DNA from 2 places in the Pelorhabdus rhamnosifermentans genome. Region 1 is predicted to be linked to the other one. Evidence: predicted binding sites of a transcription regulator. Region 1 holds the regulator's gene; the other holds the start of a gene.

Region 1 (5,730 bases):
ATGATGCGGCCCTGGTTTTTGAACCGGAAACATCCATTGCCTTAGGATTTGGTTTTCGCTGTGGTTTTTTAGGATTACTTCATATGGATGTTATTCAGGAACGCGTTGAGCGGGAGTATAATATTACGCTTATTACGACGGCACCGAGCGTGATTTATCATGTTCACCAGACAGATGGTGAAATGGTCACAGTGGATAACCCGGCACTGTTGCCGCCAGCAACAAAAATTGATTATATTGAAGAGCCCTATGTGCTTGCTAAGGTCATGGTCCCCAATGATTTTGTGGGTGCCGTCATGGAGCTTTCGCAGGATAAACGGGGCGAATTTAAAGATATGAAATATTTAGATGAAAATCGCGTCATTATTTCTTATCATTTGCCCTTAAGTGAAATTATTTATGACTATTTTGACAAATTGAAATCATCGACACGCGGATATGCCTCACTTGATTATGAATTGTCAGGCTATAAGTCCTCTAAGTTAGTGAAACTGGATATTTTACTGAATGGCGATCCTGTAGATGCCTTAAGTGTGATTGTTCACCTTGATAAGTCTACATCAAGGGGACGGCAGTTAGTCGAAAAGTTGCGTGGCATTATTCCGCGGCAAATGTTTGAAATTCCTATTCAGGCTACGATTGGCAATAAAGTCATTGCCAGGGAAACAGTTAGGGCTATGCGGAAAGATGTGCTTGCCAAATGTTATGGCGGTGATATTACGCGTAAACGTAAATTGCTTGAAAAACAAAAAGAAGGTAAAAAGCGCATGAAACAAGTTGGTAATGTTGAGGTACCCCAGGAAGCTTTTATGGCAATTTTAAAAATGGACTGATGACAGTGAAAAAATTAGGCCTTTATGTGCATATTCCCTTTTGTCAGCAGAAATGTTTTTATTGTGACTTTCCGTCTTTTGCCGGACAGGAAGCTTTTTATGCAAGCTACACTCGCGCCTTGGTTCGAGAAATTGTCGACCAAGGCGCTTGCCATTCGGCTGAGACAGTAGATACCCTCTTTATTGGTGGCGGAACACCTACGGTGTTGCCGCTACCTCTCCTTGCTGAGATTTGCCAGGTTATTTGCCAGTCTTTTCAGGTTGCTGATGATGCTGAGTGGACCATCGAGGCTAATCCAGGCACAGTGGATGCTGAAGAACTTTACCAATTGCGAAAACTGGGTATTAATCGACTGAGTTTTGGTGTCCAGTCTTTTGATGAGGGACTGCTTCGTCGCTTAGGGCGTATTCATACGGTCCAAACGGCGATATGCTCAGTAGAACAGGCTCAAGCGGCGGGATTTTCCAATCTGAGTATTGATTTAATGACAGGACTTCCCGGTCAAACGTTAGAGCAACTTCAACACACTCTTGAGGAGGCAGCAAAGTTACCGCTCCGTCATCTCTCTGTTTATGCCCTCAAGGTAGAAGAAGGAACGGCTTTTGCTGTAGACGAGCAGGCAGGACACTTACATTTGCCTGACGAAGCGCTCGACGCTGCTATGGATGATTTTGTTGTAAGTTTTTTATCGAAGCAGGGTTTTTCCCGTTATGAGATATCGAACTATGCCCAGAAAGGTTTTGCCTGTCGGCACAATTTAAAATATTGGCATTATCAGCCTTATGTTGGTTTAGGTGCTGCCGCCCATTCCTTTTTAAATGGGCGGCGTCAGGCCAATACTCCTGATATTGCCGCCTATATTGCGGCAATGACAAAGGGCCAATCAGCTGTAATATTTAGTGAAACCTTAGGTGGAGCTGAGGCAAGAGGCGAAATGATATTTTTAGCTCTCAGGACGACAGCGGGCTTATTATTTCATGATTATGCCAAACAATTTAACCGGAACTTTTTACAAGATTATGAAAATATTCTGGTAAATCTTCGGCAGCAAGGATTGATTTGCCAAAATAAACAAGGTATTTCTCTAACGAATCTTGGAATGAAATTTGGTAATGTTGTTTTTCGCACATTTTTACCATAAAGTTTGCGTCTTGTTCTTGACAGAGCTACAAATGAGTGGTATTTTTTTATTAGATGTTAGCACTCTATGAATGAGAGTGCTAACAAAAGGAGGCGGAGTCGATGCTTGATGAAAGAAAACGCCGAGTTCTTCAGGCTATTATTAACGATTATATTTCGACTGCCGAACCGATTGGCTCTAGAACTATTGCCCGCAAATACAATTTAGGAGTCAGTCCTGCTACCATTCGTAATGAAATGTCTGATTTGGAGATGCTGGGCTATTTAGAGCAACCTCATACTTCTTCTGGACGTATTCCATCTGCTAAGGGATACCGATTCTATGTGGACTGTTTGTTGGCACCTCACAGTATCTCAGACAAGGAAGCTTGTTTAATTCAGCAGTGGTATGAAGCCAAGGTTAGGCGTATTGATGAGTTATTTCAAGAGACGGCCAAGGTATTGTCGAAAATAACGAATAATATTTCTCTTGTCATGGCACCGCAAGCTTCAGAGTCTAAGTTTAAATATTTGCAGTTTCTACCTCTTGATGATCATCGGGTCATTGCCGTTGTTGTGACAAATCAGGGATTGATGGAAAATAAAGTAATTGACATTCCCGAAGGTACAACGTATGATGATTTGCAGCATATTGCGGTGCGTGTCAACAACCGTTTGGCTGGGCTTGATTTTAAACAGATCAAATTTTCTATTATGGATGAAATTAAACAGGATTTACTAGCCGATTCGGCGATCATGCAATATGCTTTTGACACAGTAAATCAAGCCATGAATCAGGATAAAAGCGAAAAAGTCTATCTTGGTGGGACAACACATTTATTGAACCAGCCGGAGTTTCAAGATGTGGATAAAATCAAAAATATTTTGTCCATGCTTGAGGAAGAAAAGCTACTTTGCGATATTTTGCATATGCGTGATAATGACGGCGTCATTGTCACAATCGGTCAAGAAAATAAGTATAGCGGTATCCAGGATTGTAGTGTTGTTCAGGCAACTTACCGTATTGAAGGGCAGGTTGTAGGTACAGTGGCCATTTTAGGACCGACGCGTATGGAATATGGCAAGACGATGGCAATTCTAGAGTTCATGCACACTCATTTGGGTGAACTTATTAAAAAATATCAATTGAAGTGAAGCAGAACAAATAAGTAATGAGAATGATAGCATGAGGTGAAAGTATGGCTGAAAATGAAAAAATGCAAGCTGCCCCTGTCGATGAACAGGACGAGACAGCAGAGTGTGAATCGACAGAAGAAGCGAATCTAGGGGAAGCGCAAGAGAGTAATTCCGATAATCAGCAGTTTCGTGCGAATCTGACGGCACAGATTGAAGAAAAAGATGCGGTAATCAAAGAATTAACGAAGCAATATCAAAGGCTCCAAGCTGATTTCGAGAATTTTCGTCGCCGCAGTCGTCAAGAAAAAGATGAGCTCTCTACGGTAGTAGCCGAAGGAATTGTTCTTGAGATATTGCCTGTTGTGGACAATTTTGAGCGAGCTTTGGCCTCTGATGCTGAGGATATCAGTTCGGTACGCTCGGGTGTAGAACTCATTTTTCGACAAATGAAGGCGTCACTGGAAAAGTTGGGTGTGACGACAATTGAAGCAGTTGGCAAATCTTTTGATCCCAGTGAACACCAAGCTGTGATGCGGGTGGAGGATGCTGAAGCAGAAGATGGCATCATTACTGAAGAACTGCAAAAAGGTTATAAGGTAAAAAACAGAGTGGTTCGACCAAGTATGGTGAAAGTCGTCAATAATAGTTAACTTCAATTTACTTAAATTGAGATACTTATAAAAGTTTTAATCATTAAAGGGGGACATTTATTATGGCAAAAGTTATTGGGATAGACCTTGGTACAACAAATTCTGTTGTAGCAGTAATGGAAGGTGGCGAACCTGTTGTTATTGCAAACACGGAAGGCAGCAGATTAACTCCTTCTGTTGTTGGTTTTTCGAAAACAGGTGAAAGGCTCGTAGGACAACTTGCTAAACGTCAGGCTGTTTCCAACACAGAAAGAACAATTAGTTCCATAAAGCGTCATATGGGTAGTGATTACAAGGTTAAAATTGATGACAAAGATTATTCACCACAAGAAATTTCAGCCATGATTTTGCAAAAATTGAAACAAGATGCTGAAGCTTATTTAGGTGAAAAGGTTACTCAGGCCGTTATTACCGTACCGGCTTATTTTACAGATGCTCAGCGACAGGCAACAAAAGATGCAGGTGTTATTGCCGGTCTTGAAGTGCTCCGAATTATCAATGAACCAACAGCAGCAGCACTTGCTTATGGTATTGATAAAGGTGAAGATCACACGGTTTTAGTATATGACCTTGGCGGCGGTACTTTTGATGTATCCATCTTGGAATTGGGTGATGGTGTGTTTGAAGTAAAAGCAACCAATGGTAATAACCGCTTAGGCGGCGATGATTTTGATGAACGCGTAAGAAATTGGTTAGTAAACGAGTTTAAAAAAGAACAGGGCATTGATTTGTCGAATGACAAGATGGCCAATCAACGTCTGTTAGAAGCAGCTGAAAAAGCTAAGATTGAATTGTCTGGTGTTTTGACGACAAACATTAATTTACCTTTTATTACGGCCGATCAAACAGGTCCGAAACATTTAGACATTAACTTAACGCGCGCCAAATTTGATGAACTAACAGCTGATTTGGTAGAATCAACAATGGGACCCACACATAAGGCTATGCAAGATGCCGGAATGTCGCCCAAAGACATTAATAAAGTCATTTTAGTTGGCGGATCTTCACGGATTCCTGCCGTACAGGAAGCCATTAAAGGCTTTATTGGTAAAGAACTTCATCGCGGTGTTAATCCTGATGAATGTGTAGCTGTCGGTGCTGCCATTCAGGCGGGTGTACTTGTAGGGGAAGTCAAAGATGTGTTGCTTCTTGATGTTACGCCTCTATCCCTTGGTATTGAAACACTTGGTGGCGTTTTCACGAAGATTATTGAACGCAATACAACCATTCCGACATCAAAAAGCCAAACATTTTCGACTGCTGCTGACAGCCAGCCTTCTGTAGACATTCATGTCTTACAAGGTGAACGTGAAATGGCGGCCTCGAATAAAACATTAGGTCGTTTTGAATTATCGGGTATCCCACCGGCTCCACGTGGCGTGCCTAAAATTGAAGTAACATTCGATATTGATGCCAATGGTATTGTGAATGTTTCAGCAAAAGATTTGGGTACAGGCAAGGAACAGAAAATTACGATTACTTCTTCAGGCGGTATTAGTAAGGATGAAATTGATCGGATGGTTAAAGAAGCGGAAGCTCATGCAGCAGAAGATAAACAAAATAAAGAAGGCATTGAAGTAAGAAATAATGCCGATTCTCTTGTTTATCAAGCTGAGAAGGCCATTAAGGATATTGGCGATAAAGCAGATAAGGCTTTAATCGAGAAGGTACAGCAAGCTGCAAATAATCTAAAAGAAACATTGAAGGGTACAGATGTAGAAAAAATTAAAGCTGATACAGAAGCATTGACTAAGCCCTTCTATGAACTTTCGCAAGCCTTGTATAGCCAGGCACAAGCGCAGGGACAGCCTGACGCAGCAGCGGACGGTGCAGCGAAAGATAAAGATGAGACCATCGTAGATGCTGAAGTAGTCGATGACAAAAAGAATGAAAAAGCTTAGGATGGTGCAAGGTGAGTAAACGAGATTATTATGAAGTCTTGGGAGTCTCTAAGTCAGCATCAGATGATGAAATTAAAAAAGCCTATCGT
Region 2 (5,730 bases), on a different contig from region 1:
GCGGAAGTCATTGTAGCCCAGCCCGAAGAACGTACGCGCTCAGCTACACCTAACTCAGAAGCAATTTCCATTTTCATTTGATCTAAGGCGTTTTCGGCAGCGGGAGTCACTGGTTTACGTGAGCGTGCCATAGTTAAAACCTCCTTTCGTGGACGATCTTGTTTTTCTGTCCACTCTTAATTTGTCTGATTTTTGTGCATAACATACGTGATTTTAGAAGGAAACTACTGGGGGCATTTTTCTTGATAAATTTGGATAACAACATACATTCGACTTTGGTTCTTGGTCTTGAAACAAGCTGTGATGAAACCTCGGCTGCCGTCGTTCGAGACGGTCGGACCATCCTTTCGAACGTCATTTCCTCACAGGTTCCTGTTCACCAAAAATTTGGCGGTGTTGTACCTGAAATTGCATCCCGCAAACATATTGAACAGGTCGTTCCTGTGATTGATCAGGCACTAAGAGAAGCTCAGGTGACACTAGATGAAATATCCGCTATTGGCGTTACCTATGGACCTGGTTTGGTAGGGGCTCTCCTTGTCGGTGTGGCGGCAGCCAAAGCTTTGGCTTTTGCGAAAAGGCTGCCCCTTGTCGGTGTTCATCATCTGGAAGGCCATATTTTTGCCAATCTCCTTACGCATCCTGATTTAGAACCGCCGTTTCTGGCGCTTGTTGTGTCAGGCGGGCACACCTCGCTAGTGAAGGTAGCCTCTTATAATGAGTTTTTGTTGATTGGTCAAACACGCGATGATGCAGCAGGGGAGGCTTTTGATAAGATAGCACGCGTCATGGGGTTGCCTTATCCCGGCGGTCCCCATATTGATCGGCTTGCAGCCGAGGGTGATTCGGCTGCTATCCATTTTCCACGGGCCTTAACAGGCCATGGCAGTTATGAATTTAGTTTTAGTGGTCTGAAATCGGCTGTGCTCAACTATTTAAATTCAGCGAGGCAAAAGGGAGAAGCCATCGTTCATGCCGATGTGGCAGCGAGTTTTCAAGCGGCTATTGTGGATGTTTTAGTCGAAAAAACGTTGCAAGCAGCACAGGAGTACGATCTTAAAAAGGTCGTTTTGGCTGGTGGTGTGGCAGCGAATTCATCACTTCGTAGCCATCTGGCTAATGCACTTGCTATCCAGAATATTCAGTTCTATTATCCGCAAACGGTGCTTTGTACGGATAATGCTGCTATGGTGGCCTGTCGGGCTCATTATCAGTTTTTAGCTGGTAAAATCTCTTCTTTATCATTAAATGCTCGCCCGACGATGCGTCTTGGCCAATCTTTTAATGAAAAAAACAATAATCTTTACTAATTTACAAGGATATTTTCTTCTTGTGTTGAATCATAGAGTATTTATATAGCACAAGGGAGGCAACCTATGGGCGTTATCGGTGATATTTGTCGTAAAGTTACTGGACTCAGTACGGAACAAATTGAACAGCTCGAACAGCTGGCTGTTTTGCTTGGCATCGCTGCTGATTTGTCGCATGCCCAAATCACTGTGTATACTAAGACAAAGTCCAAGCATTTTTTGGCGATTGTTGCTCAGGTGAGGCCTAATACAAGCTTTATTGAGTATCGCCCCCACCTTTTAGGAACAACGGTTAGGGCGACGGAAGAGCCACTTGTCTGGCGTACAATGACGTGTGGCGAACATATTTCGGGTCAAAGAGAATGGGAAATCGGTATGGATGTGCTCGAAATGGAGACTCATGCGATTCGCGATAAAGCGGGTACCGTGATTGCTGTGGTCAGTTTTGAGGCCAGTCATGAAGAGGCTCGTGCTGGGGCCCACCCTGTTTTGGTTGAAATGGCCTTTTTGTTATTGTCTACGAGTCGCGCTAAAATGGAAAATATTTTTAGACGGCTCAATGCGCGGGATGGTATTATTATTGTAGGGGAAAGTGGTCATGTCGTTTTTTCCAATGCTGTTGCTGCAAGTATCTACAAGGTTCTTGGCGTGGGGCGTGTCGTGGGACGGCGTGTGTCAGACAGGCGCAGTCATATGAAAGTGGTACAAAAGGCGATTGCTCACGGAGTGGCTCAGGAACTGGAGATTGAAACAGGCGACTTTGTTTTTAATCAACGTGCCATTCCAGTTGTTGTCGATGAAAAAGTGATTCGTACCTTGTTTATTGTCAGTGATGTTACGGAGATTAAGAAAAAGGAAAAAGAATTGCTCATTAAGTCGGCTGTTATTCAGGAAATTCATCATCGCGTCAAAAATAATCTGCAAACTATTGCCAGTCTATTGAGTTTGCAGGCTAGGCGATCTTCTTCAGCCGATGTAAAGGCTTCTCTGAAAGAATGTATTAATCGTATTTTAAGTATTTCTGTCATTCATGAGTTTTTATCACAACAGGATGTGGAAACAATCAATGTGGCTGAAGTAGCCAAAAACATCTTAGATTCGGTTATTCAAAATATGATGGAACCAGATTTTAATATTCAAACGGTATTTAACGGTGAAACAGTTATCCTTCCTTCTGATTGCGCAACAAGTTTAGCTTTGGCTATTAATGAACTTATTCAAAATTCTATTGAGCATGGTTTTGTTGGCAGGCGAGAGGGCATTATTGGTATTGATATTCGATCTTTATCTGATTGTTATCAAATAGAAATATTTGATAATGGCATTGGCTTACCACCGGGCTTTGATGCGCATAGTTTAAAAAGTCTTGGCATTCAAATTATTACGACACTCATTGAATCGGATTTGTCAGGAAAATTTGAATTAAAATCGGATGGTGGAACACGGGCGATTATTACGATACCTCATATGACAGAGGGAGAAGGAGGCTGAGAAATGGAACTGTTAAAAATCGTTATCGCAGATAATGAATCCATTATTCGTATGGATTTAAAGGAACTATTAGAAGAAGCCGGTCATGATGTAGTCGGTGAGGCGTCAGATGGACTCCACGCCGTTGAACTGGTGCGTAAAACTCGCCCTGATTTGGTGATTATGGATATTAAAATGCCTAAGATGGACGGGATTGCGGCGGCCCGAATTATTGCGAATGAAAAATTAGCACCTGTACTGCTTCTTACGGCCTTTAGTCAGAAGGAAATTGTTGAGAAAGCCAAAGAATCAGGTGTTTTAGCTTACCTTGTGAAACCAATTAAAGAGGCAAATTTATTTCCAGCCATGGAAATTGCTTTGTCGCGATTTAAAGAAATTAGCGATTTAGAACATGAATTGGAAGATGTAAAAAACTCGTTAGAAATGCGTAAACTTTTGGATCGGGCTAAAGGCATTTTGATGGATGCGTATCAATTAAGCGAAGGGGAAGCTTATCGGCGAATTCAGCAATATAGTATGGCGAAGCGGAAGTCGATTCGGGAAGTGGCAGAAGCCATTGTAAATTCAGCAAAAAAATGACGATAGAACGGTTGCCTAACGGTTTTTTAGTTGGGTAGCCGTTTATTTTTTAAATTTAATTCGTTTTTTTATGGAAAAGACTTGATTTTTGTTCCAAAATTATATATCATAATCTATGTAATTAGCACTCCTCTAAAGTGAGTGCTAACAAAAAAGATACAACATTCATTAAGGGAGGTAATTTTTCCATGATTAAGCCATTAGGCGACAGAGTCGTAATTAAAGCTTTAGAAGCGGAGCAAAAAACCAAGAGCGGAATCGTTCTTCCGGATACTGTTAAGGAGAAACCACAGGAAGGCGAAATCGTTGCTGTAGGTGCTGGTAAAGTAATGGAGAATGGTCAAAGAGTAGCCCTTGAAGTAAAAGTTGGCGATAAAGTTCTGTTCTCGAAATATGCTGGAACTGAAGTAAAAGTGAATGACAAAGATTATCTTGTATTGAGTGAAAGAGATATCCTGGCAATTGTAGGCTAATATCATACGAAATTAAGGGAGGTTACATAAATGGCTAAACAAATTGTTTTTGATGAGGAAGCGCGCCGCGCTCTTGAAAGAGGCGTCAATGCTCTTGCAAATGCTGTAAAGGTAACACTTGGACCTAAGGGTCGTAATGTTGTTTTGGATAAAAAATTTGGTGCACCAACAATTACGAATGATGGTGTAACCATTGCTCGTGATATTGATTTAGAAGATCCATTTGAGAATATGGGTGCTCAATTAGTAAAAGAAGTTGCAACAAAAACAAATGATGTTGCTGGTGATGGTACTACGACAGCAACTCTTTTGGCACAAGCTATGATTCATGAAGGTATGCGCAATGTTGCTGCTGGTGCTAACCCGATGATCTTGAAAAAAGGTATTAAAAAAGCAGTCGATGCTTTAGTAGAGGATATTAAAAAATCTGCTAAAAAAGTAGAAACAAAAGATGCTATTGCACAGGTAGCTTCTATTTCTGCCGGCGATGAAGAAATCGGCAATTTGATTGCTGAAGCAATGGAAAAAGTCGGCAACGATGGTGTTATTACTGTTGAAGAATCGAAGACAATGGGAACGGACCTCGATGTTGTAGAAGGCATGCAGTTTGACCGCGGCTATATTTCCCCTTACATGGTAACGGATACAGATAAGATGGAAGCCGTGTTAAATGATCCTTATATTTTGATTACAGACCGTAAAATTGGTGCTATTGCTGATTTGCTGCCTATCCTTGAAAAAGTTGTTCAACAAGGTAAGGAATTACTTGTTATTGCTGAAGACGTTGAAGGTGAAGCACTGGCAACGATTGTTGTTAATAAACTTCGTGGTACCTTCCGCGCTGTTGCTGTAAAAGCTCCTGGCTTTGGTGATCGTCGGAAAGCAATGCTTGAAGATATTGCCATCTTAACAGGCGGTGCTGTGATTACAGAAGATTTGGGTCGCAAACTGGACAGCGTTACGCTGGAAGATTTGGGTCATGCCCGTCAAGTTCGTGTTTCGAAAGAAGAAACAACGATTGTTGATGGTGCAGGCTCTAAGAGCGATATTGATGCTCGTACGGCACAAATCAGAAGCCACATTGAAGAATCCACTTCTGATTTTGATAAAGAAAAACTGCAAGAACGTTTGGCTAAATTGTCCGGCGGCGTAGCAGTTATTCAAGTCGGTGCAGCTACTGAAGTTGAACTGAAAGAAAAGAAACTGCGTATTGAAGATGCTTTAAATGCAACACGCGCAGCTGTTGAAGAAGGCATTGTTGCTGGTGGCGGTACGACTTTCATCGATATTTTGCCTGTACTTGATACAATTAGTGCAGCAGGCGATGAAAAAACAGGCGTAGAGATTGTAAAACGTGCAATTGAAGAACCTGTTCGTCAGATTGCTAATAATGCAGGCCTAGAAGGTTCTGTCGTTGTCGAAAACGTGAAGAAAGCAGGAAAAGGCATCGGCTTTAATGCCTTGACTGAAGAATACATTGATATGATTGCTGCTGGTATTGTTGACCCAGCTAAAGTGACGCGTTCTGCTCTGCAGAATGCAGCAAGTATTGCATCCCTTGTTTTGACAACGGAAACACTTGTTGCAGATAAACCAGAAAAAGATAACGGTGCTGCTGCTGCCGCTGCTATGGGCGGTATGGGTGGCATGGGCGGTATGGGCGGTATGGGCGGCATGATGTAATCTGCTCCCACGAACCTAGTAACTACACGGTTTTTAGCCATGAAAGACCGTAATGTTACCATTTTGTTACCGAAATAAGCAAAAAAAATTAGAGGTTGTCCATAAGTTCACCGAACTTTTGGGCGGCCTCTTTTTTCATATCTTTTGTAACGTGCAGATAAACCTTTCTTGTAGTATCATCGTAAGAATGTCCT

The links. Region 1 encodes HrcA, which represses chaperone genes, less so after heat shock. Its sites were predicted from a motif close to TGTTAGCACTCNNNNNNNNNGAGTGCTAACA; they were not measured.
Region 2: the regulator HrcA is predicted to act here: its motif matches at 3,500-3,530, upstream of groES (co-chaperone GroES).

The regions. Positions count from the first base shown of each region.
Region 1 is NZ_JAHGVE010000009.1:95,654-101,383, forward strand. Features, by position in the region: gene lepA (translation elongation factor 4) at 1-833, shown strand, start outside; gene hemW (radical SAM family heme chaperone HemW) at 839-1,975, shown strand; gene hrcA (heat-inducible transcriptional repressor HrcA) at 2,077-3,108, shown strand; gene grpE (nucleotide exchange factor GrpE) at 3,153-3,740, shown strand; gene dnaK (molecular chaperone DnaK) at 3,803-5,641, shown strand; gene dnaJ (molecular chaperone DnaJ) at 5,653-5,730, shown strand, end outside.
Region 2 is NZ_JAHGVE010000021.1:38,878-44,607, reverse strand. Features, by position in the region: gene Ga0466249_RS19605 (alpha/beta-type small acid-soluble spore protein) at 1-131, opposite strand, end outside; gene tsaD (tRNA (adenosine(37)-N6)-threonylcarbamoyltransferase complex transferase subunit TsaD) at 252-1,310, shown strand; gene Ga0466249_RS19595 (sensor histidine kinase) at 1,377-2,801, shown strand; gene Ga0466249_RS19590 (ANTAR domain-containing response regulator) at 2,805-3,380, shown strand; gene groES (co-chaperone GroES) at 3,569-3,853, shown strand; gene groL (chaperonin GroEL) at 3,884-5,536, shown strand.